Regions from separate parts of the Stenotrophomonas sp. YJH_SMC_123 genome, predicted to be linked through region 2. Evidence: riboswitches for the same ligand, from Rfam matches in the RefSeq annotation. Region 2 holds a riboswitch; the other holds the start of a gene.
The links. A riboswitch is a leader RNA that binds a small molecule or an ion and turns the genes downstream of it on or off. The one in region 2 is predicted to bind thiamine pyrophosphate.

Region 1 (14,611 bases), on a different contig from region 2:
GCTGGCGACCACCCAGCCGGCCAGCTCGATCACTGTCTCGGACACGCTCTGGTCGGGCGGAAGTTCATCAACGGCGGCGACCGATGGTGCAGGTGCGTCCTTGTCCCTGGCGTTGGCTACGCCGCTGCACGCAACGGCCAGTGCCATGGCCAGGGAGGCATGGAGGGCGCGGCGTGCAGGGGAGGGGGAAGTACGAATGGGACGGCTCCTTGCAATGCAATCGTGGGTGGAAGGATGCCAGTGGCCGGCGAAGGCCACTGGGTCCCCGATACACCCGATACAGAGGTGGATCAATTCAAAAGGTGAGGGAGCGATTACCCGCGCGGCTTGCGGCCGGCAGGTGCCCTTTCAAGCTGCTGCACGCGACCTTCGATCTGGTCCAGGCGCTGATTGGCCTGCTGTGCGGACTGGTTGGCGGACTCCGCGCTCTGCGCAGCGCCCTGCACCTTGACGTCGAGCTGATCGAGACGCGAGTTGATGGTGGCAAACTCGTTCTTGTATGACGCGCAGGCGCCAAGGCTGACGGTGGCGATGAGCGCTACAGCAAGTGCGCGGGCCGTCTTCATGTGTTGCGGGTTCAGGTTCATTGCACTCCCTCCTTCGTCTGGGGAAGCTGGAATATAGCGGCGTTTGTTCCCGCCGCTACCAAGCGCTTTCAGCTGGAATTTGAATACGTGGAAGCACTGTGAAGCCGGCCCCTGACCCAACATTAACAAGCGGGATCAGGCGAGCTGATCTACGTCGGCGGCGTGCCTTGTGCCTGTTCAAGGTCGCCAATTCATCAGTATGAAGCGGCTCTCACAGCACTTGCGTTTCCATGCCTTTGGAAGCAGTGCAGGCAGGCGTCCATCCACTCGCCTCGAACACGGTCGCGGCGGTGTCGGGCCGCACATCCAGCAGCGTGGCGATGGCCCTGGTCCTGTCTGGCGCGCGGGAAACATAGCTGCGCGCGATGCGGTAGCCGACCCAGTATCCGAGATCTCCACGTCGTGCTTCATCGCCGGGGCCGTTGTACAGCCACTTCGAAAGATCGGTGCCCCCACTGTCCTGTACGAACGCGCGCTCCAGCGCACATTCGCGGCCCTGGGCCCAGCGACGCAGATGCGCGTTGGCCGGTTGCCCCGAGATCAGTTCACCCACGTACTCGGCGCCGCCTTCAAGCAACGTCTGATAGAGCAGGGTGGGCTGCGCGACATCGACGCTCGCACCGGGCTGTTGCACGTGCACGTACTCATGGGCGATCAGGTGCACGAAACGATCGCCGACGTCAGGCTGCATCCAGTCGGCGTTGCACAGTGCTTCCAGTCCGATCACCACACCATCTTCGGTGGTGACGCCGCCGCTGTTACCCCGCCCGACCAGCACGGTGACCGGAGGAAAACGTGCAGTGGGGAGCAGCGTGCCCAACCGATCGAGTGCGTCGGCAACCCGCGCGCGGATCGCCGGCAATGCCGCTGCACAGGTCCGCGCCCTGGCGAACAACGCCGGCTTGTCCTGGATGGCCCTGGCCAAACGCTCCATTGATCCGATGCGGCTGTCGGTGAAGCTGCGCAATGCCTCCGTGCCGGTGTCCAGATAGCCGCGCTGCAGGTCTTCGGCACTTGGTTTTCCTCCAGTGGCATCCAGCACGCTGAAGAAACGCGTGACATCGTCTGTCTGTACCACGATGCGTGCAGAAGGTTGGGCGCGCTCGGCGGCGTTGGCTGGCAGCTGCATCATCGGAAGGGCGACGAGCAGCAGCACCCGCACCGCGCGGCGCGCATGGGGCGGAAACAGCAGTGACGCGACGGACGCGTGCGGCATGTGGAGTTCCCTGAACGCCAGCCTTATTTATACACCAGTCAGTTCAATATTCAGGGTCGATTAGACCCCCTAACGGATAATTCACACCTGTCGACCGCCTCCTCTCTCTCCCCCTCCCGGGAGGCGGCCGACGAAACCAAAATAATTAAAGGTGTGTCCCGATGAACAAGAATTCGCTGCTCGCCCTGGGTCTCCTGGCTGCCCTGCCGTTCGCTGCATCGGCAACCGACGGCCTGTCGTACAACTACGTTGAAGGCGGCTACGTGAACACCGATGCCAAGGGCGGCGACGCCGATGGCTGGAAGGTCAAGGGTTCCGTGGCGGTGCACCCGAACTTCCACATCTTCGGCGACTACAGCGCGCAGGAGACCGACAAGTTCAAGAATGACGTCGACCAGTGGCGCATCGGTGCCGGCTACAACTACGGCATCGCACCGAACACCGACCTGGTGGCCCGCGTTGCGTACCAGAAGTTCGACATGAAGCATGGCCTGGACTTCAACGGCTATTCGACCGAAGTCGGCGTGCGCACCGCGTTCAACCCGTACGTGGAAGGCTACGTGATGGCCGGCTACGAGGACTACACCAAGAAGCACGGCATCAACCCGGACGGCGAGTTCTACGGCCGTGTCGGCGCCACCGCCAAGTTCAACCAGAACTGGGGCCTGAGCGGCGAAGTGAAGCTGGCCAAGGCCGGCGACCGCGAGTGGTTCGTGGGCCCGCGCTTCACCTGGTAACAAACGCCTGTCGTTAGTGCGTGTTGTGCTGGCGTGTGACTCTCTCTCTCTCTCCCACACGCCAACCGAAGCCCGGCCTCGCGCCGGGCTTCACTTTTATGGGCCCCGTGGCGCCACAATGCGGCATGGGCGACCCTTCCTCTCTTGCAGGCACCGGCACGACCTACCAGGAACATCTGACGCCTGCGCCGCTGCGCGGCCACTTTGGCCAGCTGTGGCAGAGCCAGCTTCCTGCCGATGCCGATGGGCACATCACCGTATTGCCCGATGGCTGCGTGGATATCCTCTGGCGCGACGGTGCGCTGTTCGTCGTCGGCCCGGACCGTGTGGCCGCGCACCCGGCGCTGGCACCCGGTGCGCAGGTGCTGGGCGCACGCTTCCGCCCCGGCCAGGCATTGGCCGCGCTGGGCCTGCCTTTGGCCGGGATCATCGGCCAGGCCGTGCCACTGGCTGATCTGAAGGGCGCGTGGGCGAACAAGGCGGCGGCCTCCATCGGCGACACCGCGCCTGCACAGCGCCTGCAGCGAATGGCGCACTGCCTGCAACAGCACATGGGTGCGGCCGCGCTCGATACGCCGGCGCAGCGCGCCCATGTCCTGTTCCAAGCGCTCGCCGCGGGTAATGCCACGCTGGATACGCTGGCGGCGCAGTTGGGCCTGAGCCCGCGCAGCCTGCGGCGTTTCAGCCAGTCGCAGTTCGGCTACGGCGCCAAGACGCTGGAGCGGATCCTGCGGCTGCAACGTTTCCTGCGCCAGAGTCGCGCGCTGCCACAGCATTCGTTGGCGATGCTGGCCGCTGATGCCGGCTATGCCGACCAGGCCCATCTCAGCCGCGAGGCGCGCGAGCTGACTGGCATGACCGCCAGCGAGCTGCGCCTGGAGTGGGGACAATGATGGCCGTTTTGTTCAAGACCGCCGTGCCGCGCTGACCGAAGCTGGGGTTCCAATCACGGAGCAACCTCATGAGCCACGAAGCTACCCACGAAGCCGAACGCCGCATCGACAACATCGAATTCAACGTCGCCGACATCGCCCGCAGCAAACGCTTCTACGGCGAGGTGTTCGGCTGGCAGTTCACCGACTATGGTCCGTCCTACACCGAGTTCGACGATGGCCGGCTGAAGGGCGGCTTCGTGTCTGACGCGCCGTTGCGTGCTCACGGAGGACCGCTGGTAATCCTGTACTGCGCGGACCTGGCCGACGCACAGCAGCGCGTGGTCGCCGCCGGTGGCGAAGTGGTGCAGGCGGTGTTCGCCTTCCCCGGGGGCCGCCGCTTCCACTTCCGCGATCTGGATGGCTACGAACTGGCGGTCTGGAGTGATGTGGACTGAGGTCTTCGTACCTTCGCCGGTGGACGGAACGAGAACCGCTCCGTCCCCGGTCTGGCGGTTCCGCTATGATCGCCGGCACATCGCCACCGGCGATGCACCCGTCTGAAGCCAGCAGGAACTGCCGTGAATTCCCAGCCCGCACCGATCACCGCCCTTAACCACTCGCTCGACAACGAGCCGCAGCAGATCACTGCGCCGCTCACCCATTCGGCGGCGTTCCTGGTGCTGAAGGTGAAGGATGACGAGGCGTCGATCGTCAAGGCGCGCGAGGTGCTGGCCAGCACCGATGACCTGATCAAGAACACCGCCATCCGCGAGATCGAGCGCACCTTCACCTGCAACGTGGCCATCGGCCATCGCGTGTGGCAGCCGCTGGTGGGCACCACGCCGCCGCGCGAGCTGCAGCCGTTCCGCGAGATCAAGGGCGCGACCCACACTGCCGTGTCCACGCCGGGCGACCTGCTGTACCACATCCGCGCACGCACCATGGACCTGATCGTGGCGTTCGAGCGCAACCTGCTGATGGCGTTCGGCGATGCGGTGGAAGCAGTCGATGACGTGGCCGGCTTCCGCTATTTCGATGGCCGCGACCTGCTCGACTTCGTCGACGGCACCGCCAATCCGGAAGGACTGTCGCTGCCCGAAGCCACGATTGTTGGTGACGAGGATCCGGACCACGCAGGTGGCAGCTACGTGGTGGTGCAGAAGTACCTGCACAACCTCGATGCGTGGCGCGCGCAGAAGACCGAGGCGCAGGAGGCGATCATCGGCCGCACCAAGCACGACAACATCGAGCTGGACGACGCGCCGGCCGATGCGCAGAAATCGCACAAGACGCTATGCACCATCGAGGATGCCGACGGCGAGCACGAGATCCTGCGCGACAACATGCCGTTCGCCAACCCTGGCCGCGGCGAGTACGGCACCTACTTCATCGGCTACACGCGCCGCCTGTGGGTGATCGAGAAGATGCTCGAGCGCATGTTCATCGGTAATCCTGCACCGCTGCACGACCGCATCCTCGACTTCTCCACCGCCACCACCGGCGTGACCTTCTTCGCGCCCTCGCGCAAAGTGCTGGCCGACCTGGGCGAGTGATCAACGCACGCGTATGCATCTGGAGGACGTATGTCTGTCTTGAGAGCCCCATTCCTGGCGGCATTGTTCATGGGCATCGCCGGCTGCTCGACAGCACCTGGTCTGCTTGAACAAGCACCCGAGTCATTTGCTTCTTCGAAATCGGTACAGCAGGTCACCGTCTGCCTGTCCCAGACGTGGACACAACGCAACAAGGTCGTGCGCGTGCTGCCCACTGAATCCGGGCAGCGCATTGTCATCGACAACCCTGTGAACCATGGGGTGATTGCCATTGTCGAGCTTGCCCCTGTCCCGGCTGGTACGTCTGCACGCTACTGGAAGGGTGCAGGTCTCACCGGCTGGACACGTGATGATCTGAAGGCCTGCCTGGACTGATCGAAGGCAATCCCTCGCAATCGGGCAAGCTCGACGCGCGGCGCCATCATGGCCCGCCATCCGCCTGTCATCTAGGGCGCCGACCATGGCGCGCTGGATGGGAGCGCAGGAGGCAGGTGATGGCCATGGCAGGGAACAGGACCGGCATGCGCCGCTGGTGGCGGCGTCTGGCCACGGTGTTCGGCGCGTTGGCACTGGGGAGTGCCAGCGTTTCCGCGCAGGAAGCCCCTGCGCACTGGATGGCCTACGCCGCCGCCGTGGGTGGCCAGCTGCAGCAGCGCCTGCAGCAGGAACAGGACCCGCAGGCGCAGCGTGTGCTGGCGTGGTTGCAGGCGCACCCTGACACACCGGCACCGCTGCCGGTGAGCGTGTGGATCGCGGCGGATGGCCGTATTTCGAAACTGGAATTCGACAGTCTGGGCGATGCCCAGGTCGACGCCGACCTGCGCGCGACGCTGCAGGCCGCGCCGTTGCAGGCGGCACCGCCGGCCGACATGCGCCAACCGATGCGATTGGGCCTGTTGCTGGAGCCGAAGTAGATCCATGCCATGCGTGGATGTGGTGAGTAGATGCCGACCTTGGTCGGCAGGCGCGCCAACCCAGGTTGGCGACTACCGGTAGCCCGGCCACGCATGGCGTGGCTCTATCGCGTTGCCACCTGCGGTTCACGCGCGGCGGCGCTCCATGCGCGCAGCCCGAACACGGCCAGGCCGAGGAAGAACACGTACAGTGCCGCGGTCACGTGCAGCGACTTGAACAGGTACGCACCCACATAGACCACGTCCACCGCGATCCACACCCACCAGCAGGCCACGTGGCGGCGTGCCTGCCACCACTGGCCGACCAGGCTCAGCGCGGTCAGCATCGCGTCCAGCCAGGGCAGCGCGGCATCGGTGAAGGTGTGCATGGCCGCACCCAGCGCCACGCCACCGCACAGGCCGAAGGCCAGGTCGCGCAGCAGCGTGCCGCGTGCCAGTGGCACGATGCGGATGCTGTCCTCATCGGCGGCGTGCTGCCGCCAGTTGAGCCAGCCATAGACCAGGAAGCCACCGAAGGCGACCTGCAGCAGGGTGTCCGAGTACAGCTTGGCCTCGGCGAACACCAGGCCATACAGCGCCACCGACAGCAGGCCCACCGGCCATGCCGACAGCCGGCGCCTGGCCATCAGCCAGACGCCGAGGATGCTGCACAGCGCGGCGGTCCACTCGAGCATCACGCCGCTCACAGCGCGAACGTCACCGACAGGCGGGCCTGTCGCGGTGCACCGGGGAACAGGTAGTAGTCACCGCCGCTGCTGCCGGTATCGCGCCAGTAGAAGCGGTTGAATACGTTGTCCACCGACAGGTTCCAGGTCACCGCGCGTTCGTGCAGGCGATGCTGGAAGCGCAGGCCGGCATCGAACACCGAGTAGTCCGGCGCGCGCACGCCACCGTCGGCGCGTGCCACGTTGGCACCGGCATAGCGCCAGCCACCGGTCACGTCCAGGCCCTGCACGAACGGCAACGCGTAGGCCACGTGCACGCTGGCGCGCACCTTCGGCACGTTCACCAGCTGATGGCCCTCATAGGCCGGCGTGCCGGTGTCGCGCGCCCGGGCCTGCAGCATGCTGGCGCTGGCCACGATCTGCAGTGCGTCGGTCAGCTGGCCGTTGGCGGTCAGCTCCAGGCCGGTGTGGGTCTGCGTGCCTTCCTCGACGAAGGTGTAGCCGACGTCGCTGCTGTCGGGCCTGGCGTACTGGTACGGCTGCGAGATGCGGAACACGGCTGCGCCCAGGGTCAGCGCCTCGACCGGCACGTACTTCACGCCTACTTCCAGCTGGCGCGACTGCACCGACGGCAGGAAAGTGTCGGCATTGCTGGTCCAGAACGGCGCTTCCTGGCCCAGCGAAATGCCGCGCACGTAGCTGGCATAGGCGTTGAGCTGATCGGTGGCCTTCCACACCACCGCGGTCTGCGGCAGGAACCGCGACAGGCGGCTGTGCCGCTGCGGAACGCCACGCTTGTCGTAGGCACGCTCGTCCAGGCGCACGAAGCGGCCACCGGCCAACCACTGCCAGTCATCGCCAAAGCTCATCCGGTCCAGCGCGAAGAACGCGGTCTGCCGGCTGTCCAGGCGTCGTGCGGAGGGGCCGGGCATCTTCGGCGACGGCGCGAACACGGGCACCTGCGGGTCGTGGATGTTGCTGGTGCCGACGTACTCGTTGACGCTCGGGCGCTTGTCCACGGTGCGGCGGAAGTAGTCGGCACCGAGGGTCAGCTGATGGCCGACGCTGCCGGTCTCGAAGCGGCCACGCAGCTCGGCACGGGCCTGCTGGTTGCGGCGGGTGTCGTCCGGGCTGCGGTAGTCGTAGACATCGTAGTCGCCGTTGGGTGCGAAGTAGTTGCCTGGCACGCTGCCATCGGCGCACTGCACGGCGTAGTAGCAACCGTAGGCGAAGGCGACGTTGTCATCGATCACCGAGCGGCTGTGGCCGACCGAGACGCGCGACTGCCAGGCATCGTTGAAGTCGTAGGTATGCAGCGCGGTGATGTTGGTGCTGGCGATATCTACCGGGCGCTGCCACGGCTGGTAGCCGAGCAGGTGCTCGCGGTCGACACCGCGCGGCAGGTCACGCGCGCCCAGCAGCTGGTAGCCGGACACCGAGCGCTGCGAGCTGGTCTGGTAGTTGGCATCTACTTCCAGCTTGCCGCGCTCGCCGATCAGCCAGTCGGCGGCCAGCGAGTAGAAGTTGCGGCGGCCATCGGCGTGCGCGACGTAGGAATTGCTGGAGTCCCATGCGGCATTCAGGCGCAGGCCGAAACGCGGGGTGATCCAGTGGCCGACATCGACGGCGACGTAGCGTGAGCCTTCCGAATCGGTGCCGAGCGTGGCGGTGCGTACTTCAGCCGGGCGCTTGCCGATGTAGTTGATGATCCCGCCCGGCGCCATCACCCCTGCCGCCAGGCCGGCTTCACCCTTGAGGATCTCGACCGACTGCACGTTCTCCAGCGCCAAGCGTTGCTCGCCGGCGATGGACAGCCCGTTGAAGCGGTAGCCGGTGGCGGCGTCCAGCGCGAAGCCGCGGATGGCGATGTTCTGGTAGTAGCCCACAGGTGCATACGCATCACCCAGCGAGGCATCGTTGCTGGCCAGCTCGGACAGCGAACGTACCTGGCGACGTTCGAGATAGTCGCGCTCGAGCACGTTCACCGAAGCCGGCGTGTCCTTCCACGAACCGCCGCCGAAGGCATTCACGCGCGAGGTATCGGCCTTCGGCTTGCCGGCCTCCACGCGCACCGCCGCCAGTTCGGTCGGCGAGCGTTCGGCACCAGTGGCAGCCGCATCGGTGGTGGCCTCGGCCTCGCTGGCATGCAGCGGCAGCGCGGCGCAGAGGGCGAGTGAGAGCAGGGTGGGGCGCAGGCAGCGGTTCATTCGGTTCGTCTTCGGACAACAAGGGAGACGAAGCGACGGCGCGCAGGTGCACCGGCCCATGATGGGGGTGTGGCTGCGGCTCAAAGCTCCCTACGCCGGTGCAAACCGGATCAGGTTCCAAGGGACTCTCTCAGCCTGGCAGATCCAGGCACCCCCGCTTCAGGTGACCATTTCACTACAAATGGTACGGATTTGCGAGCGCCAGCCGGGGTCAGATCCCTTTCCTGCGGAAAGGGATCTGACCGCAACGCTGCGTCAACCGGATCACGCGACGGCGTGCAGGGCCTGCAGCAGTGCCCGCCCCGGCGCGCTGTGGAACCACGCCGGATGGCCCAGCATGAAGGGCTGCCAGGCCACGTCGGCATTCGCGGTTGAGCGGGTGACACCTTCGAAGTACTCCACTTCGGACAGTGCGAAGTCGAAATGGACCATTGGCAGCAGGTCGGCCAGCAGGTGCACGCGTGCCGCCGACAACGGCAGCACCTCGCGGTAGCCGTCGAGCAGGGCCAGCGCGATATCGATGCGCACTGCCTCCATGCCGCGCTCCAGTTCCAGCCACGCCACTGCGTTGCGCTCGATCGCGGTGGCGAGGTCGAACAGCGCGCTGGTGGGCGACGCCAGGCCGAAATCCAGCACGGTGCTGACCTCGCCGTTGCGCCACAGCAGGTTGGAGACATGCCAGTCGTTGTGCGCCCACAGCCGGGGCTCGGCGCGCAGGCGCTCGGCCAGGCCGGCGTGCCACGGCAGCACGTCGCGCTGCAGCTGTGCTTCCCATGGAATGCGCGCGAGATAGCGTGCCAGCCCGGGACGTTCATCCAGTCCTGCCTTGATGGCGGCGATCGGATCGTCGGCACGGATCAGGTCGTCGCGCGCCACCAGCAGATGGGTGCTGCGCTGGGGCGCGTGGTAGCTGGCGGCGGCACGGTGCAGCTGTGCGAGCGTGCGCCCTGCTTCGCGGGCCTGCGCGACATCGGTCAACAGCGACCACGACACCGCGTCGCGATACAGGTCGTCGCCCACGCCGACATCGTGCAGTTCAAACGTCCATTCGCCGTGTTCGACCGCAGTGTGGCCATCGGTGGCCGGCAGCACCTGCACCACTGGCACGCCGGCGGCGGCGAGATGGGCGATGAAGTGGTGTTCTTCTTCCAGACAGGCCGCGCTGCGCACGCTGTGGTGGTGGCGCTTGATGAATACCGGTGCGCGCGTGCCATTGACGATGGCGGCGGCAGACAGCGGCCGCGGGCTGTGCCAGCGGGGTTGGCTGTGCCCGCCCAGCTGCGGGTAACGCGTACTCAGCCACGCGATGTCCGCCGCGCTGATCGGTGGCCAGTCGGCAGCGACCTCGTCGTTGTTGAGGCCCTGCACGCGGTGGGAGGAAGACGTCATGCCACAGTCCGACCGGGAAAGTCACATCCAAGGCTGCGCATTCAACGCCATGCGCGTGGCCAACGCAAACGGGCGGGTCATCGACCCGCCCGTCTCCGCGTCATCGGTATGTCGGCGCTGCTTACCAGCCGCGATGGCGGCCGCGGTCGTGGTAGTAGCGGTTGTCGTAGTAGCGCTCACGCTGCCAGCGGCGGTCATCGCCACGGTCGTAGTAGCCACTGCGGTAGTAGCCACGATCGTAACGGCGATCGTAGCGGTCGTCGTAACGGCGATTGTCGTAGTAACGGCGGTCGCGGCGGTCGGAGGTGGTCAGGTTGCCGATCGCGCCGCCGGCCACGGCACCGCCGACGGTGGCCGCAGGGTCGCCGTTGGACAGCAGGTTGCCGGCCACGCCACCGACCACGGCGCCGACCAGGGTGCGCTTGTCCTTCCTCGACATCGCGCTGGCATCGCTGACCACGGCGACACCGGCAACCAGTGCCAGGGCCATCGCCAGACCACGGAAGCTGAGTGTGGAAGTACTGAGCATGTTCGGTTCTCCTGTGAGGTGCATGCCACGCTGGGCAGGGAGGGCGCGGGGCGCCCCGGCTGCCGTGGAGACCACGCTGGCGTTCCGACATTGCCGGAACATTGCCTGGCCTACCGGGCGGCTTGCGCATTCATCTAGCGGCAGGCGGCATGAAGCAAGGCTGAAAGTGGCTTTTACCGCTCAGCTGGCAGAAAGGGAAAGGGCCGCGCATGGCGCGGCCCCTCCCGGTCTGCAAGGCGCTGCGGGCTCAGACGCCCATGGCCTTCTGCGCCTGGCGGGTCTGTTCCTGCTGCGCGTCCTGCTGCTGGTGCAGCACGTTCGGCGCGCCCTGCACCGCGCCGCTGCTGAGCGCCATGCTCTGCTCGCTGGCGGTGCGGGTTTCCACCGCAACGCGGCTGGCCGCCGGGTCACCGACCGTGCCCTGCACGGCGAACAGGCGCTCACCGTTCGGGCTGGGCACCACCGCGTCGATGCGCTGCAGGCCGGCGGCATGCGCCTCCCTGGTCAGGGCCGCTGCGGCGCTTTCCAGCGCGTGGCGGTCCTTGAAGGTGCCCGCCGGCATCCGCTCCAGGCCTTCGGTGGCCTGCAGGTACATCGGATTGCGCGGGTGCCGCTCGTCGTTCAGCAGCGGGCGCTCGCGGGCCTCCTTGATCGCATCCAGCGTCTTTGCACCGACGATGCCGTCGGCAACCAGCCCGTTGTCCTTCTGCAGCTGGCGTACCGCCGCTTCGGTATTGCGGCCGAAGCGGCCGTCCTCGGCCAGCGGCTTGCCGTCGGCCCCGGCATAGCCGAGGTGGCCCAGCTGCTCCTGCACCTTGCGCACGCCCTCGCTGTGCGCGCCCGGCTTGTACAGCTCGGCGTGCGGGGCGGCAGCGGCCTTGTGTTCGGCCGCAGGCTTGCCCTGGGTCTGCTCATGCGATTGGGTGCGGCTTTCCAGCAGGTCGCGCGCCTTGGACAACGGGTCCGACGCGAACAGCTTCCAGTGCGGGTGGTCCTTCACCTGCTTGAGGTAATCCTCCACCGGCATGGTGTGCACGCCCTTGCTGCCGGTGGACTGGCTGATCAGCAGCTTGTCGGTATTCGGGTCGCGCACCACCATCACGATGTGGTCGATGCCATTCCAGTGCTCGTGGCGGGTCCTGGCCGTATCCAGGCCGATGACCATGCCTTCCTTCAGCGCACCGGGCTTGAGGATGGCGTCGCGCTCGAGCAGCACGCCGGACTGTTCGACGGCCTTGTGCACGATGCCGCCGGAACCGAGGTTGCCCAGGTCGATGCGGTCGGCCTTGCTGAAGACAGCGTGCCCGGCCTTCTGGTTGATCTCGTCCATGGTCCGGTTCTGCAGGGTGCCGACCCAGCCGGAGCAATCGATGTAGCCCTGGTCCACGTTCTTGCCGGTCTTGCCCGGCACGTACAGCGCGTGGCCCGGGATGTTGATGGCGTACTTCACATCGTCGTACTTCACGCCAGCGTCGTACGCGGCGTGCAGTTCGATGCCCGGCTTCGGCGCAGCAGGAGCCGTTGCGGTCGCCGCCAGCGTGGCCGCAGCGGCGCCCACTGCGGCGGCCTGCGCAGGTGTGCCTGGAGCCTGGGCCTGGCCCGGTGCCACGGTCTGCGGCGTGATGTGCTTTTCCGGGATGCTGATCGCTGCGTACTTGTGGATGTAGTAGCTGGAGAAGGTCCGCGCCAGGTCGCCGTCGTTCATGCCACGCATTTCGGCCAGGGTGTGGCCGGTCAGCGCCTTGGCATCGGACCCGATCTGGTTGAGCACGTTGCGGCGCATGTTGATCTCTTCGCCATGGCCGTTGCGGACCACGCCGAAGGTGCCGGTGGCGATCGCGGTCTGCACCGAGCCATAGCCGGCGCTGCCCTGCTGGTGGGCCAGGTACAGGTCCAGGCCGGTCGGCGTGTCGCCGCCGGACAGGTACGGGTGGCCGGTGCGCTCATTGCGGCGCGCCATCGAGCCCAGGTTGTCCTGGTACATCTGCGCGGCGGCTTCGGTGTTGCGGGTCGGGTCGAATTCGTGGCCGGTCAGGTGGTATTGGCGGGCCGAGCCGGGCACGAACTGGAACAGGCCCTTGGCGCCGGTCGAGGTGTTGTGGGCGCGCTCGTTGAAGGTGCCGCCGGTCTCGATGTGCGCGAAGCGCATGAAGTCATCGACCGGGATGCCCTTCTGCCGGGCGACCTGCTCGACGATGTCCAGGACTTCCTTTTTGCTGTAGTCATGCTGTGCCATGACGTTTTCCTCGGGGTTGATGGAGCGGCCGATGCCGCGAATCGCCAACCGGACTCATCCGTGAGTCAAGAACATGTCGGTCAACAGGTAACCCGCCTGCGGCGGATGGAAATCAGGGCGCGATGTACTGCTGGGCCTTGCTGTCGAAGCGGTAGTGCACGGTGTCGCCGGCACCCAGCGCGCGGGTCTTGCCCGGGGCTTCGATGGTGGTGCCCTTGAAGGTCACGGTCAGCTGCGGCAGGCCGTTGCCATCGGCCACGAAGGCCAGTTCGCCATCGCTGTCGGTGCACGGCATCACGTTGCCGTCGTCGCAGGCCGCGCTGTTGTCTTCGCCGGTGCGCACCGAGCCGACGTAGCGCCAGACCTTGCTGTCCAGGTCGTCCTCGCTGCGCTTGGGGTTGAACAGCAGCAGGGCGTAGCCGCTGCTGCTGATGCCGCGGTCGAAGCTGCTGGTCGGCACCGCCAGCAGCAGGCGGCCGTCGGCGGTGCGGTGTTCGATCGGCTTGCGCCGGGTATCGACGTCGTCGGCCTTGTCGTAGGCGCCGAGCGCACCGATGGTCCATTCCTGGCCGCGGAACTTCCACGGCTTCTTCGCGTCGCCGCCGGCCAGTACGAAGGTGGCCTCGGCCAGATTGGCGCGGTCGTCGGGGCCGGCCGGCTGCTGTTCGCCCGGCTTGCCGTAATGCTCGCGGGTATCCCAGGAAAAGCCGGTGTAGTAGGTGGTGCCGTCCAGGGTGAAGCGGTGGCCGAACCAGAAGGTCGCCACGCTGCCGTTCTGGACCTCATAGGACGTCGCACCGTCGCCATCCACCTGGTAGATGAAATACATCACGGTCGGCGCGTCGGGCGGGGTGACGGCGGCATCGGGGGAGGGGTTCTGCATCGGGGCAACATCCTGTCGGGGCGCTTTGGCAGCCTGCGCAGGCGCAGGCCGGGAGGACGAGGGGGCCGGATCGGCGGCGCTGCAGGCGGCAGCGGAAAGAGAGACGAGCAGGCATGCCGCGAATGCGCGCAGGGGCCGCAACGGCAGGGTCCAACGTAGCTCGGGGGGGGACTGCATGCGCCTCTCCATGGTCAGCGTTGCCGGGCCAGACGGCCGGCAGGAAGCCGCACCCCATCCACCACGGACGGGAGCGAGGACATGAGCCGGTCGATTCCTTCGACCTCGCATTGAGAACTCATGCCTGCCCATCTTGGCACAGATCCGCAGGCCGTCAAAGAGGGGGGCGGCAGCCGGGTCTGTGATGTGAAGTGCGTCTCAGATCTTGCCGTCACGCAGGTAGTCGAACAATTCGGCGTCGCCCTTCAGCCCCAGCTTGAGCATGGCGTCGCCCTTCTGCCGGCTGATGGTGCTGACGCTCTTGTGCAGCTGCAGCGAAATCTCCTTCACCGTCATGCCGGTGCCGAGCAGTCGCAGCACCTCCACTTCGCGTGGTGACAACGGCTTGCCGTCGCCCTCGCGCATGCGCCAGCTGCCGGCCGCGTCCACCCGCTCGCGCAGGCTGCGGCTGATGTAGGGCTGGCCGCGGTACACCGACTGGATGGCCTGCGGCAGCTCGTCCATTGACGAACTCTTGTCGACCAGACCGAGCACGCCACTGTCGAGCACCATGCGCAGGATCGCCAGGTTGCTGGAGACGCTGAGCATCAGCACCGGCAGGTCCGGATGCCGGCGGCGGATCATGCCGATCATGGCGAAGCCA
Region 2 (14,611 bases):
GGCGAACGCGTTGGCACCGACGATGGCCTTGTTGCGCTGTACCGGCATGCCGACCAGACGCTGCAGCAGCTGCGAAGTGCCGACGATGCGTGGGGTGTTGATCGAACTGTCCTGTTCGTAGAAGGCCTGGCGGACCTTCAGCACCATCGCGATCTCTTCCAGCGAACAGTTGCCGGCGCGCTCGCCGATGCCGTTGATGGTGCACTCGACCTGGCGTGCACCGCCTTCGATGGCGGCCAGCGAGTTGGCCACCGCCAGGCCCAGGTCGTTGTGGCAGTGCGCGCTGAAGATCACGTTGGCCGCGTTCGGCACGTCGGCGACGCCGGCGATGACCTGCTGGAACATCGCGCGGATTTCTTCCGGCGTGGTGAAGCCGACGGTGTCGGGCAGGTTGATGGTGGTGGCGCCGGCGGCAATGGCCACGCGCGAAACCTCGATCAGGTAGTCCAGCTCGGTGCGGGTGGCATCCTCGGCCGAGAACTCGACGTCGTCGATGTAGGAACGGGCCAACGAGACGTGCTTGCGTACCGACTCCAGCACCTGCTCGCGGGTCATCCGCAGCTTGTGCTCGCGGTGCAGCGGGCTGGTCGACAGGAACACGTGCAGGCGCGGGTTGGCTGCCGCTTCCAGTGCACGTGCGGAGGTCTCGATATCGGCCTGCAGGCAGCGCGACAGCACCGCCAGGCTCAGGCTCGGGCGGCGCAGCTCGCGGCCGATCATCGCCATCGCCTCGCGGTCGGATTGCGAGCTGGCCGGGAAGCCGGTCTCGATGATGTCCACGCCCAGTTCGTCCAGCGCACGCGCCATCACCAGCTTCTGCGGCGGGCTCATGCTGCAGCCGGGGGACTGCTCGCCGTCACGCAGGGTGGTGTCGAAGATGCGGATGCGCGGGGTGGTAATTCGTTCGATGGTGGTCACAGGGAAATCTCCTCGACAGCGGGTGCGACGGCTTGCAGGGGGGAAGGGGAAGAGGCGGGGGAGGCGAGGGCGCTGGCCTTGGTCGGCGAGCGCGGGGTTTCGCTGCGCCGTCGCCGCGGTTTGCGTGGCGGGCGCGGACGGATGTCGGTGAGCAGGCCGGCCAGGACACCGGCATCGATGTTGCCGCCGGACACCACCGCACACTTGCGGCGGCCGGCGACGCGGCGGCCGGCCGCCAGCGCCAACGCGCCCGCGCCCTCGGCGATGATGTGTTCCTCCAGCGCAAGCCGGACCAGCGTTTCGCGCAGTTCGGCCTCGCGCACGATCACCACATCGTCCAGCAGCGAGGTGCACAGGCGGCGGGTCAGGAAGCCGGGAATCTTCACCCGCACGCCGTCGGCCAGAGAGGCAACCGGGGCGATCTCGCGCACGTCGCCGCGGATCGCACGTGCCATCGAATCGACGCCTTCCACCTGCGCGCCAATCACGCGAACGCCCTGCGATTTCAGCGCCAGTGCAACGCCGGAGGCCAGTCCACCGCCGCCGATCGGCACGATCACCACGTCCGGCGCGTGTGCGGCCAGCTCGATGCCGACCGTGCCCTGGCCCGCGATCACATCGGCGTCGTCGAACGCGGACAGGAAGCGGTAGCCGTGTCGCTGTGCCAGTTCGACCGCGAAGGCGTAGGCCTCGTCGTAGCTGGTGCCGTGCTGGCGAACGGTCGCGCCCCAGTGGGCGACGCCGGCGATCTTGGTGGCCGGTGCGCCATGCGGCATCACGGTGATGGCCGGCACGTCCAGGCGGTAGGCCGCCCACGCCACGCCCTGGGCATGGTTGCCGGCCGAGGCGCAGATCACCGGCCGGGTATCGCCGCGCTCGCGGCCGGCCAGCAGCGCGTTCAACGCGCCGCGTACCTTGTAGGACCCGGTGCGCTGCAGGTTCTCCAGCTTCAGCCAGGTGCCGAAGCGCTCGGCATGGTGCAGCGGGGTAGGCGGCAGGAAGCGCCGCAGCCGGGCCTGCGCCGCCAGTACGTCGGCGACGCTTACGTCGCCGACATCGCTTTCCTGGCTGGCATCAGCGGCCGGCATGGGCCACCAGCGCGGTGCGGGCGACCGCCGCATGCGGGCACGGGCGGCGAAGAAGACGCCTCCGTACCGGCACCGTGGTCACTACGGTACGGGTGTTCATACGGATGCTCCTTCCACGGCAGTGACCTGCACGGACACGCAGTCGTAGATCTTCTCGATCTGCCGGCACAGCGTTTCCGCCGGGCGCTGGCCATCCACCACCAGCTGCAGGTGCCAGCGGCCATCGTCGTCGGCCACCGGCGCACCGCTGATCGCGCGCGGTGCGAAGCCGCGGCGTTCGGCCATGCCGATCACGCGCAGCAGCGCGCCTTCGGCCGGGTGCAGCACCAGGTCAAGCCGGTATTGCATTGGGGGTCTCCTGGCGGGCATGGGCGGGGTTGCTTTCCAGCATCGTGCTGTTGGCGGTGTTCGGCGGCACCAGTGGCCACACGTTGGCACGTGCATCGATGGCCACGTGCAGCAGGGCCGGGCCCGGTTCGGCCAGCAGCGCGGCCAGGCCGCCTTCCACGTCGTCGCGGTTGTCGATGCGGGTGGCGGCGATGCCGAACACCTGTGCCAGCGCCACGAAGTCCGGGTTGTCGGACAGGTCGATCTCGCTGTAACGCTCGGCGAAGAACAGTTCCTGCCACTGCCGCACCATGCCCAGCGAACTGTTGTCCAGCAGCACGATCTTCACCGGCAGGCGGCAACGCGCGATGGTCGCCAGCTCCTGCACGTTCATCATGAAGCTGCCGTCGCCGGACACCAGCACCACGGTGCGCTCCGGGCATGCGAACTGCGCCCCCATCGCCGCCGGCAGGCCGAAGCCCATGGTGCCCAGCGCGCCACTGGTCAGGTGGTTGCGCGGGTGGTTGAAGCGGCAGTGCTGCGCCACCCACATCTGGTGCTGGCCGACATCGCAGGCGATCACCGCATCGGCCGGGGCCAGCTCGCTCAGGCGCTTCAGCAGCGCCGGGGCATAGATGTGCTGGCCCGGTGCGTCGTAGCGTGCCGAGAAGCGGTCGCGGTGCTGCGCGCAACGCCTGCGCCACGCGTCCTGGTGGGCCTTGGGGGAGGGGAAGGCCGCACGCAGGGCACGGATGGCATGGCCGACGTTGCCAGGCACGGCGACATCGGCGCTGCGCAGCTTGGAGATCTCGTAGGCGTCGGCATCGATATGGACGACGCGGGCGAACGGTGCGAACTCGGCCAGCTTGCCGGTGGCGCGGTCGTCGAAGCGTGCACCCAGCACCAGCAGCAGGTCGCTTTCCTGCACCGCCATGTTGGCCGCGCGGGTACCGTGCATGCCCAGCATGCCCAGTGACTGCGGATGGCTGGCCGGCAGCGCGCCCAGGCCACGCAGGGTCATCACGGTGGGGATGGCGCTGGCTTCGACGAAGTCGCGCAGGTCCTGCACCGCATCGCCCAGCGCGATGCCGCCACCGGCGTAGACCACCGGCTTCTCGGCGGCCGCCAGTGCGGCGATGGCTTCGGCGATGGCCGCTTCGGCCGGCGCAGGTGGCGGCTCGACGCTGCTCGGCACGTGCGCCGGCAGGTGGCTGGCATCGGCCAGCTGCACGTCCTTGGGCAGGTCGATCAGCACCGGGCCGGGCCGGCCCTCGCGGGCGACGCGGAAGGCATCGGCGACCACGCGCGGCAGGTCGTCGACGCTGCGCACCAGCCAGCTGTGCTTGACGATCGGCATGGTCAGGCCGAACACATCCAGTTCCTGGAAAGCGTCAGTACCCAGCAGCGGCGTGGCGACCTGGCCGGTGATGCAGACCATCGGCACCGAATCCAGCATCGCATCGGCAATGCCGGTGACCAGGTTGGAGGCGCCCGGGCCGGAGGTGGCCACGCAGACGCCGACCTGGCCGCTGGCGCGGGCGAATCCATTTGCCGCCAGTGCGGCACCCTGCTCGTGGCGCACCAGGATGTGCTTCAGCGACGAATCCACCAGCGCGTCGTAGAACGGCATGATGGTGCCGCCGGGATAGCCGAACAGCGTGCGGATGCCTTCGGCTTCCAGCGCCTGGGTCAGCCAGCGCGCGCCGTTGGGCGGCGCGCTGCGGTGTGTGGAAGAGTTCATGGGGGAACCTTGCAAAGCGGGTGGGGGAGGGCCGCGCGGTTACGCGGCCTGTCCTTGCAACCAGACCATCTTGGCGCGCAGTTCCTTGCCCACCTTCTCGATCGGGTGCTCCAGGTCGGCCTGCTTGAACCGGTTGTAGTTCGGCAGGCCCGCTTCGTACTCGGCCACCCAGTTCTTGGTGAAGGTGCCGTCCTGGATGTCCTTCAGCACTTCCTTCATGCGCGCCTTGGTGCCGGCGTCGATCACCCGCGGGCCGCTGACGTAGTCGCCGTACTGCGCGGTCTCGGAGATGAATTCCAGCATGCGGGAGATACCGCCTTCATAGAACAGGTCGACGATCAGCTTCAGTTCGTGCAGCACTTCGTAGTAGGCGATCTCCGGCTGGTAGCCCGCTTCGACCAGGGTCTCGAAACCGGCCTGCACCAGTGCCGAGGCACCGCCGCACAGCACCGCCTGCTCGCCGAACAGGTCGGTCTCGGTCTCTTCCTTGAAGGTGGTCTGGATCAGGTTGGCGCGTGCACCGCCGAGGCCGGCCGCATAGGCCAGTGCGTACTCGGCCGCCTTGCCGCTCTTGTCCTGGTAGACCGCCCAGATGCAGGGCACGCCACGGCCGATCTCGTACTCGCGGCGCACCAGCGCGCCCGGACCCTTGGGCGCAACCAGCACCACGTCCAGGTCGTCGCGCGGCCTGATCATGTCGAAGTGCACGTTCAGGCCGTGCGCGAACAGCAGCACCGCACCCTGCTTCATGTTCGGCGCCAGCACGTCGTCGTAGAGCTTCTTCTGCACCATGTCCGGGGTCAGCACGGCGACCAGGTCCGCATCCTTCACCGCGTCGGCCGGTGCTTTCACGGTGAAGCCGTCGGCCTGTGCCTTGACTTCGGTCGGGCCGCCCGGACGCAGGCCTACCACCACGTCGAAGCCGGATTCGCGCAGGTTCAGTGCGTGGGCGCGGCCCTGGCTGCCGTAGCCGATGACGGCGATCTTGGTCTGGGGCAGGTCGTTGGTGCTCATGGGGGAGGTTCCTTGCGGTGGGAAGAAAAAAAGAACGGCCGGTCGTCGAGGTGACGTACCGGCCGGTCAGGGGAAAGCGGTGGAGGAGGCACCATGCGCCGCGCAGGCACAGCCACCACGAGGCGTGGCGGCGGTGTGGGTCCGGGTTTTGCGTTGGGCGTTGTGCATGGTGGTTGCGTCTGAAACCAGGTTCTGAAATGAAAAAACCCGCACCGGGGCGGGTGCGGGTTTTTGAAGAGTTCCGGTGTATTCGTTGCTTACACGCTGGCTCGTCCCGCACCTGTTGGTTGGGTAATAAGTACGAGCACAAGAATCGAACGCAGCGAGGCGGCGCCGATGTGGGCGGCTTCGTTGTGGGTTCGCGGTGGCGTGTTGTGATGCAACATGTGATCGAGAGAAACACAGCCGTTTTGGCGATGTCAACCCTCGCGACGGAATTCTTGTTGGTTTCCGTTGCATCCGGCGCAATCGCCTGTGGCACAAGGATGGTTGCCGCTGAAAGTGTTTCGGTGAACCGGAATTCACTCCTTTCAGGGCGGTTTTTGCGCGGAATCCGGCGGATCCTCGCCTTGCTGGGTGCGGACCTTGCACACCCACCCCAGGATCAACGTCCATGACCTCTGCCCGATACCCCAGGATGGCCGCAGCGGCGAAGATCGGGGGACCACCCTTCCATCGGAACCCGACCGTGTCCCGACGCCTTGCCCGTTCCCTGCTGGCCGCCGCTGTACTGGCCGCTGTGCCCGCACTGTCTTCGGCCGCCGACCGCATCACCGGCCACACCTTTGCCACCCGTTCGGAGGTGATCGCCCCGCATGCGATGGCCGCTACCTCGCAGCCGCTGGCTACCCAGATTGCACTGGACGTGATGAAGGGGGGAGGCTCGGCGGTGGACGCGGCGATCGCCGCCAACGCCGCGCTTGGCCTGATGGAGCCGACCGGCAACGGCATCGGTGGCGACCTGTTCGCCATCGTCTGGGACCCGAAGACGCAGAAGCTCTACGGCTACAACGGTTCGGGGCGCTCGCCGAAGTCGCTGACCCTGGCCGAGTTCCAGCGACGTGGCCTGAAGGACATCCCGGCTACCGGCCCGCTGCCAGTCTCCGTGCCCGGCGCGGTCGACGGCTGGTTCGCGCTGCACGACCGCTTCGGCCGCAAGCCGATGGCCGACAACCTGGCGCCGGCCATCCGCTACGCGCGCGAGGGCCATCCAGTCGCCGAGGTGATCGCCTACTACTGGGACCGCTCGGTGCCCAAGCTGTCGCAGTACCCGGGCTTCAAGGAGCAGTTCACGATCAACGGCCACGCCCCGCGCAAGGGCGAGATGTGGAAGAACCCGAACCTGGCCAGCACCCTGCAGCAGATTGCCGACGGCGGACGCGATGCCTTCTACAAGGGCGCCATTGCCCACACCATCGGCGACTACTTCAAGGCCAATGGTGGCTACCTGAGCTACCAGGACATGGCCGACCACCATGGTGAGTGGGTCGAACCGGTCAGCAGCAACTACCGTGGCTACGACGTGTGGGAGCTGCCGCCGAACAGCCAGGGCATCGCCGCCCTGCAGATCCTCAACGTGCTGGAAGGCTACGATTTCTCGAAGATCCCGTTCGGTTCACCCGAGCACGTGCACCTGTTCGTCGAAGCGAAGAAGCTGGCCTTCGCCGACCGTGCGCGCTTCTATGCCGACATGGCCTTCCAGCCGGCGCCGGTGCAGAAGCTGATCTCCAAGGAATACGCCGCGCAGCGCCGCGCACTGATCTCGATGGACAAGGCGCTGAAGGAAGTGCAGCCGGGCACGCCGAAGCAGCTGGAAGAAGGCGACACGATCTACATGACCGTGGCCGACGCCGACGGCATGATGGTGTCGTTGATCCAGTCCAACTACCGCGGCATGGGCAGCGGCATGGCGCCGCCGGGACTGGGCTTCATCCTGCAGGATCGTGGCGAGATGTTCGTGCTGCAGAAGAACCATCCCAACGGCTATGCACCGGGCAAGCGGCCGTTCCAGACGATCATCCCGGCGTTCATCACCAAGGGCGGCAAGCCGTACGCCAGCTTCGGCGTGATGGGCGGCGCGATGCAGCCGCAGGGCCACGCGCAGATTGTGATGAACCTGGTGGATTTCGGCATGAACCTTCAGGAAGCCGGTGACGCACCGCGCATCCAGCACGAGGGCTCGACCGAACCGACCGGACAGGCCACGGCGATGACCGACGGTGGTGAAGTGAATCTGGAAACCGGCTTCCCGTACGAGACGGTGCGTGCGCTGATGCGCAAGGGGCATCGCATCGTGTTCGCCGATGGGCCTTATGGCGGGTACCAGGCGATCATGCGCGACCCCGAGAGCGGGGTTTATTACGGAGCTTCGGAGAGTCGCAAGGATGGGCAGGCGGCGGGGTATTGAGGGTTCCCGGCCACCGGGCTGAGCCCCCTCTGCGGTGGGTTCAGAAGCGGAATAGCTTGTTGGGCCGGGTGGGTAGGCTGTTCGGGGGACGCCGCAAGTACGTCCTTGTAGGCTTGGCAGCCGCATCCATGCGGCTGACACCCCCGCCCAGCCCACCCACCCGGCCTCTGACAGTTTTCTGCGGCCGCCACCGCAGGAAGAAAAAAGAAGATCAAAAGCAACAGCAACAGCAACAGCCGCGTGCTGATGGTTGGGGTCGGATCCGTTTTCCGCAGGAAAACGGATCCGACCCCTTCTTGTTTTCCGATACACCTCATCCACGCATGGCGTGAAGAACCAACCGTCACCGGAAATCTGTCGGGGGTGGGGCGGTGTGGGTGGGCAGGACCGTTGGCGCCATGGATGGCGCCATCGAGCCCCCATGGATGGGTTCACGGCGTGTCCTGCCCACCCACACCGCCTCGCCCAGCCAGCAGTAACCCAGAGCCGCTTTGGCTTCTGCACTTGCACTTGCACTTGCTTGAAAAAAGCGGTGCAGCCGCAGGCTGCAAAACACCCTCAATCCTGATCGTGCGCGCGCGCGGCCTCGGCCTGCGTCTCCTCCTGTGCCGCCATCTCGCGTGCGATCCACGCATCGATCATGTGCCGCTGGCGCTGCGCCTGCCGCCGCTCCCGCGTGTACTCCTGGTCCAGCACCCGGTACAGCGACACCATCACCAGCACCATCAGCAGCGCGAATGGCAACGCCGCAATCGTGATCATGCCCTGCAGTGCATCCAGGCCACCGGCCAGCAGCAAGGCCGCTGCGATCAACGCCACCGCGATGCCCCAGGCCAGCTTGCGCTTCAACGGAGGATCGCCTGCTTCGTCAGTGGACATGCTGGCCAGCACCAGTACCGCCGAGTCGGCCGAGGTCACGAAGAAGATCATCAGCAGTACCAGTGCGATGCACGACAGCAGCAGCGGCAGCGGCATGCTGTCGAACAGCGTGAACAGCACGGTCTCGTAGCCATTGCCCAGCGCCTGCACCAGGTCGGCATGGCCGAAGATCTGTGCCCACAGCGCGGTGCCGCCGAATACCGCGAACCAGAAGAAGCCCAGCAGCGTCGGCGCGAGCACTACGCCGATCACGAACTCGCGCACGCTGCGGCCGCGCGAGATGCGTGCGATGAACGACCCCACGAACGGTGCCCACGAGATCCACCAGGCCCAGTAGAAGATTGTCCAGTCCGCCACCCAGGTGCTGCCGGAGAACGGTGACATGCGCAGGCTCATCGTCACCAGCTGGTTGAGGTAGGAGCCCAGCGTGGTGGTGAACGTATCAAAGATGAAGCCGGTCGGCCCCAGCACCAGCAGGATGGCGGCCAGCAGGGCAGCCAACGCCAGGTTGAAATTGGACAGCCACTTCACACCTCGCTCCACGCCACTGGCGGTGGACGCCATATACAGCACGAAGGCGACGGCAATGATGGTCATCTGCACTGCGACGGTAGCCTGCACGCCGAACACGCGCTCGATGCCGGCGGCGATCTGGATGGTGCCGAAGCCCAGCGTAGTCGCGACACCGATCGCGGTGGCGACCACTGCAGCGATGTTGACCACCCTACCGATCCAGCCGCGATGGTGGCGGCCGATGATCGGCTGCAGCATGTCGCTGACCAGGCCGCGGCCGTTGCGGTTGAACTGGAACCAGGCCATTGCCAGCCCGATCAGCGCATAGATGGCCCACGGGTGCAGGCCCCAGTGGAAGAATGCATAGCGCATCGAGGCGCGTGCCGCATCCAGGCTCTGCGGAGCAAGCCCTTCCGGTGGCTTGCTGAAGTGCGAAATGGGCTCGGCGGCGCCCCAGAACACCAGGCCGATGCCCATGCCGGCGGCGAACAGCATCGACATCCAGCTGGCTCGCGAGAACTCGGGCTCGGCGTCTTCGCCACCGATGCGCAGGTTGCCGAAGCGACCGAAAGCCAGGTACATCAGGAACACCAGGGCCAGGAATACCACCAGCAGGTACAGCCAGCCGACGCTGCGGATGACTTCTGCCAGCATCGACTGCACCACGGCATTGAAGGGGCCTGGTGCAATACCGGCAAGCAGCACCAGCAGGAGAACCAGTGCGATGGAAACGCGAAACACCATGAAGGAGCTTCTCCGATCAAGGGATTGAGGGGAGCGAGCAGAGCTTGCAGCGAAGGACCGGCGGCATGCAGCGCGAACCGGGCAGGGGCCGCGTCGGCGGCGAAGGACGCATCGGTCGCTGGAGGGCGACGGACGTGCACGTTACTGAACGCGACGTCATGGTTCTGTTAACGAACAACGATCCGGATCAGATCCGCTTTCCACAGGAAAGCGGATCTGACCGCGGGGGCAACTCCCGGAGCGGGCGGTCTATGCTCTAATGCACGCCAAGAAGCGGGGGTACCGCGGCCATGTGGCCACGGTTGAGACAGTCCCTTGGAACCTGATCCGGCTCATACCGGCGTAGGGAAGCTTTGCAGTGCAGCCGTGCCCGGACACCGCCCAAGGACCGTCCGTGCGCGGTCGCAGTGCGCCGCCGCTTCGTCCCTGACCTTCCTGGACGATGCCCGATGAACGCACAGCTCTCCGCCCTGCAGCAACAGGCCCAGCAACTCTCCGAATCCGTGACCCGGCCCATTCCCGGCTCGCGCAAGATCCACGTACCCGGTTCGCGTCCGGATCTGCAGGTGCCGATGCGCGAGATCGCGTTGACCCGCACGCCGACGCTGTTCGGCGGCGAGGAGAATGCACCGGTCACGGTCTACGATACGTCGGGCCCGTACACCGATCCGGACGCGCGTATCGATCTGTCCGCGGGCCTGCCGGCGCTGCGTCGTGGCTGGGTGGAGGAGCGCGGCGATACCGAACAGCTCGACGGCCTGAGTTCGTCGTTCGGCCGCGACCGCGAGCACGATCCGAAGCTCGATGCTGTGCGCTTCCCCACACGCAGCCTGCCGCGACGTGCACGTGCAGGCGCGAACGTCACCCAGATGCACTATGCGCGCCGCGGCATCATCACGCCGGAAATGGAATTCGTCGCCATCCGCGAAAACCAGCGGCTGGACGCGATCCGCGATGCCGGCCTGCTGCAGCAGCACCCGGGCGAGGCGTTCGGCGCCTCGATCCAGAAGATCATCACGCCGGAGTTCGTGCGCGATGAAATCGCGCGCGGCCGCGCGGTGCTGCCCAACAACATCAACCATCCGGAAAGCGAGCCGATGATCATCGGCCGCAACTTCCTGACCAAGATCAACGCCAACATCGGCAACAGCGCGGTGTCCTCGGGCATTGCCGAAGAGGTGGAGAAACTGGTGTGGGCGATCCGCTGGGGTGGTGACACCGTGATGGACCTGTCCACCGGCAAGCACATCCACGAAACCCGCGAGTGGATCATCCGCAACTCGCCGGTGGCGATCGGTACCGTGCCGATCTACCAGGCGCTGGAGAAGGTCGACGGCCGCGCCGAAGCGCTCACCTGGGAGATCTTCCGCGACACGCTGATCGAGCAGGCCGAGCAGGGCGTGGACTACTTCACCATCCACGCCGGCGTGCTGCTGCGCTACGTGCCGCTCACCGCCAAGCGCGTGACCGGGATCGTCAGCCGTGGTGGTTCGATCATGGCCAAGTGGTGCCTGGCGCACCACAGGGAGAATTTCCTCTACACGCACTTCGAAGACATCTGCGAGATCATGAAGGCCTATGACGTGACCTTCTCGCTGGGTGACGGCCTGCGCCCGGGCTGCATCGCCGATGCCAACGACGCGGCCCAGTTCGGTGAGCTGGAGACGCTGGGTGAGCTCACCAAGATCGCCTGGAAGCATGATGTGCAGACCATGATCGAAGGCCCCGGCCACGTGCCGATGCAGCTGATCAAGGAGAACATGGACAAGCAGCTGCGTGAATGCGGCGAAGCGCCGTTCTACACGCTGGGGCCGCTGACCACCGACATCGCGCCGGGCTACGACCACATCACCAGCGCGATCGGTGCGGCGATGATCGGTTGGTTCGGCACGGCGATGCTCTGCTACGTGACGCCGAAGGAACACCTCGGCCTGCCCAATCGCCAGGACGTGCGTGACGGCATCATGGCCTACCGCATCGCCGCGCATGCGGCCGACCTGGCCAAGGGCCATCCGGGCGCGCAGGTACGCGACAACGCACTGAGCAAGGCGCGCTTCGAATTCCGCTGGGAAGACCAGTTCCACCTTGGCCTGGATCCGGAGAAGGCCAGGGAGTTCCATGACGAAACGCTGCCGAAGGATGCGCACAAGCTGTCGCACTTCTGCTCGATGTGCGGCCCGCACTTCTGTTCGATGAAGATCACCCAGGATGTGCGTGACTACGCCGAGGCCGGCATGAAGGAGAAGTCGGAGGAGTTCCGCGCCGCGGGTGCCGAGGTCTACCACCAGGGGTGATGCGCAGACGGTGGTGCCGGCCCGCGGCCGGCACTACCGCTCATCACGCCGCTCCCGGCTATCCTCCGCCCATCATCCCGGGGAAAGGACACCATGCCTGTTGCCATGACCACCCGTTGGCTGGCCATTGCCCGCCGGCATCCTTCGGCCTGGTTGCTGGGCGCGCAGCTGCTGGCGGTGCTGCTGTATCCCGCGCTGGATGACACCGCCGCCGGCCGCGCGGCACTTGGCATGTTCGGCATGGCGGTACTCGGCCTGGCGCTGTGGGTGGTCCAGCGCAGCCCGCTGGGCACCTGGCTGGCGCTGTTGCTGGCCATTCCCTCGGTGGTGTTCTCGTTGGCAGGCGCATTGCTTGATCGCACCGCATTGCTGACCACCGCGCAGGTGCTGGAGAGCCTGCTGTACTTTTACACGGCTGGCGCCCTGATTGCCTACATGCTCCAGGACCACAAGGTCACCCGCGACGAACTGTTCGCCGCAGGCGCAACCTTCACCCTGCTGGCGTGGGCGTTCGCCTTCGCGTTCGCGGTGTGCCAGCAGTGGTATCCGGGCAGTTTCCACGGCACCGGCGGGCAGGCGCAGCGCAGTTGGATGGAGCTGCTTTATCTCAGCTTCAGCTTGCTGTCTGGAGTCGGCTTGAGTGATGTCGTGCCGCTTCATCCACAGGCACGAGCACTGGTCATGCTGGAGCAGTTTTCCGGCGTGATGTACGTGGCTTTGGTGGTTTCGCGGCTGGTCGGATTGACCATGCTGCGGCGCATGTGAAAATGAACGCCAGATAAAAATTTCGCGCCCAAGAGGGCGCGAATGATGTCGCGAATTATGTGAATGCGTCGGCGAGAGAGAGCCTGATGTCGACCACGCGATAGGCGAGGTAACTTGCATAGGCTAGTATTCGCGCGCTCGATTGTTTTTGCGGTATGCGCCGATGCTTTGTGCGGAGTCTGGCTTTTCGCTGTTCCCAGGACGGGACCGTAACGAAGGCAAACACTGCCCGGGACCTGTCTCTACTGTGTAGCAGAAAATGAACAGCAGCGAAATACAGCCACCCGTGTCCGATCGGATACGGATAGGAGAGTGCATCGTCACTCTGTCCTCGCGCGAAGTCGAGGTCGTCGGTGCGCGTCGTCCGCGCCGGCTGACGCCGAAGGCGCTGGGCGTGCTGCGCGTGCTGCTGCGGCAGCCGGGCCGTGTGGTCACCCGCGACGAGTTGTTCGCCGAGGTGTGGCCGGACACGCTGCCGACCAACGATGTGCTGACCCAGGCCGTTACCCAGCTGCGCAAGGCGTTCAGCAACGACGACGACAGCGGCCAGGCCTACATCGAGACCATTGCCAAGACCGGCTATCGGCTTCTGGTACCGGTACAGGCGCTGGACGATGCGGCGCCGTCGGCTGCGGGCTTGCCTGACGACGAAGGTGTGGACGTGCAGCCCGCACTCGCCGCCGCTGCGGTGCTGCCCGCGCGCGCGCAGGAATCGCGCCGCCGCTGGCGCCATGTCCGCCGCCGCGTGCTGCTGGCGCTGGGCGTGTTGATGCTGGCCACGCTGCTGGTGATGACCACGCTGCTGCTGCGCCGCGCACCGGCCAGCAGTTCGCCGGTGGAGGCCGCCGTGGAGAACGGCACGCGGGTGATCGGCAGCCCCCAGCGTCCCTATCGGTTGATCACCGCAACCAGCGGCTTTGAAACCTATCCCACGCTGTCACCGGATGGTTCGCTGGTGGCCTATGAAGGCGCCAACGAAGATGGCAACGGCGGTGGTGCGATCAAGGTACAGACCTCCGGCAACGCGCCGGCGCGCCAGTTGCTGGCGCCGCCGGCCGGTGCCGTCGATCGATTCCCGAACTGGTCGCCGGATGGTCGCGAAATTGCCTTCGCACGGTTCTCCGCCGACGGTGGCTGCCAGGTGCTGATCGCCAGCGCAACCGGTGGCGCCCTGCGCCAGGCCACGCGCTGCGATGGCACCGAGCTGCTCAGCTTCGACTGGACGCCCGATGGTCGCGGCCTGGTGTTCGGCAGCATGGTCGGGCGCTACGCGCACCGTGGCATCCGCGTGCTGGACCTGGCCAGTGGTCAGTGGCGCGCGCTGGCGTACAGCGTCGACCAGGACGACTTCGACTACGCACCGCGCTACTCGCCCGATGGGCAATGGCTGGTGTTCGTGCGCAATCCGCAGCTGGGCGATCTGTGGCGGGTGCCGGCCGCGGGCGGTAAGCCCGAGCAGCTGACCAACGAGGCGGCAGAGCTGCGCGGATGGGCCTGGCTGGACGATGGCCGCACCATCGTGTTCGGTCGCCGCGTCGACAGCGAGGCGCGGCTCTATTATCTGGACGTCGAGCGGCACACGCTGCGCGATGCCGGCCTGGATGATGCGCAGTGGCCCGCCGTGTCGCGACGTGGCGGGATGCTGGCCTTCGTCCACCGGCGCGCGCAGTTCGGCGTGTTCAAGGTGCCGGTGCAGGGCAGCGGCGCGCCCGAACGCCTGTTTGCATCCAGTGGCCGCGATGGGCAGCCGATGGCAGCGCCGGATGGCCGCCAGCTGGTCTTCACCTCGGATCGCTCCGGCAGCTTCGCCCTGTGGTGGGCGGACATGCAGCGGCCGGATTCGCTGCGCCCCATTGAAGGGCTGCGGCCGGAAGCGCGGCAGGCACCGGACTGGTCGGCCGACAGCCGCCAGCTGCTCGTG

Region 1: another riboswitch for thiamine pyrophosphate. It lies ahead of AC5P5W_RS13620 (TonB-dependent receptor); the one in region 2 lies ahead of thiC (phosphomethylpyrimidine synthase ThiC).

The regions. Positions count from the first base shown of each region.
Region 1 covers NZ_JCAFRM010000005.1:241,227-255,837, forward strand. Annotated here, with positions in the region: gene AC5P5W_RS13570 (L,D-transpeptidase) at 1-147, opposite strand, end outside; gene AC5P5W_RS13575 (hypothetical protein) at 315-587, opposite strand; gene AC5P5W_RS13580 (DUF2268 domain-containing putative Zn-dependent protease) at 799-1,803, opposite strand; gene AC5P5W_RS13585 (OmpO family porin) at 1,965-2,540, shown strand; gene AC5P5W_RS13590 (helix-turn-helix transcriptional regulator) at 2,666-3,433, shown strand; gene AC5P5W_RS13595 (VOC family protein) at 3,502-3,870, shown strand; gene AC5P5W_RS13600 (Dyp-type peroxidase) at 3,994-4,968, shown strand; gene AC5P5W_RS13605 (hypothetical protein) at 5,038-5,343, shown strand; gene AC5P5W_RS13610 (hypothetical protein) at 5,463-5,882, shown strand; gene pnuC (nicotinamide riboside transporter PnuC) at 5,987-6,556, opposite strand; gene AC5P5W_RS13620 (TonB-dependent receptor) at 6,565-8,754, opposite strand; TPP riboswitch at 8,825-8,920, opposite strand; gene AC5P5W_RS13625 (phosphotransferase enzyme family protein) at 9,019-10,143, opposite strand; gene AC5P5W_RS13630 (glycine zipper 2TM domain-containing protein) at 10,265-10,672, opposite strand; gene AC5P5W_RS13635 (peptidoglycan-binding protein) at 10,920-12,908, opposite strand; gene AC5P5W_RS13640 (hypothetical protein) at 13,021-13,791, opposite strand; gene AC5P5W_RS13645 (response regulator) at 14,167-14,611, opposite strand, start outside.
Region 2 covers NZ_JCAFRM010000007.1:277,424-292,034, reverse strand. Annotated here, with positions in the region: gene AC5P5W_RS16575 (2-isopropylmalate synthase) at 1-918, opposite strand, end outside; gene AC5P5W_RS16570 (threonine dehydratase) at 915-2,006, opposite strand; gene AC5P5W_RS16565 (ACT domain-containing protein) at 2,103-2,354, opposite strand; gene ilvG (acetolactate synthase 2 catalytic subunit) at 2,338-4,074, opposite strand; gene ilvC (ketol-acid reductoisomerase) at 4,114-5,088, opposite strand; gene ggt (gamma-glutamyltransferase) at 5,777-7,495, shown strand; gene AC5P5W_RS16545 (BCCT family transporter) at 8,054-9,631, opposite strand; TPP riboswitch at 9,897-9,998, shown strand; gene thiC (phosphomethylpyrimidine synthase ThiC) at 10,081-11,925, shown strand; gene AC5P5W_RS16535 (ion channel) at 12,019-12,690, shown strand; gene AC5P5W_RS16530 (winged helix-turn-helix domain-containing protein) at 12,950-14,611, shown strand, end outside.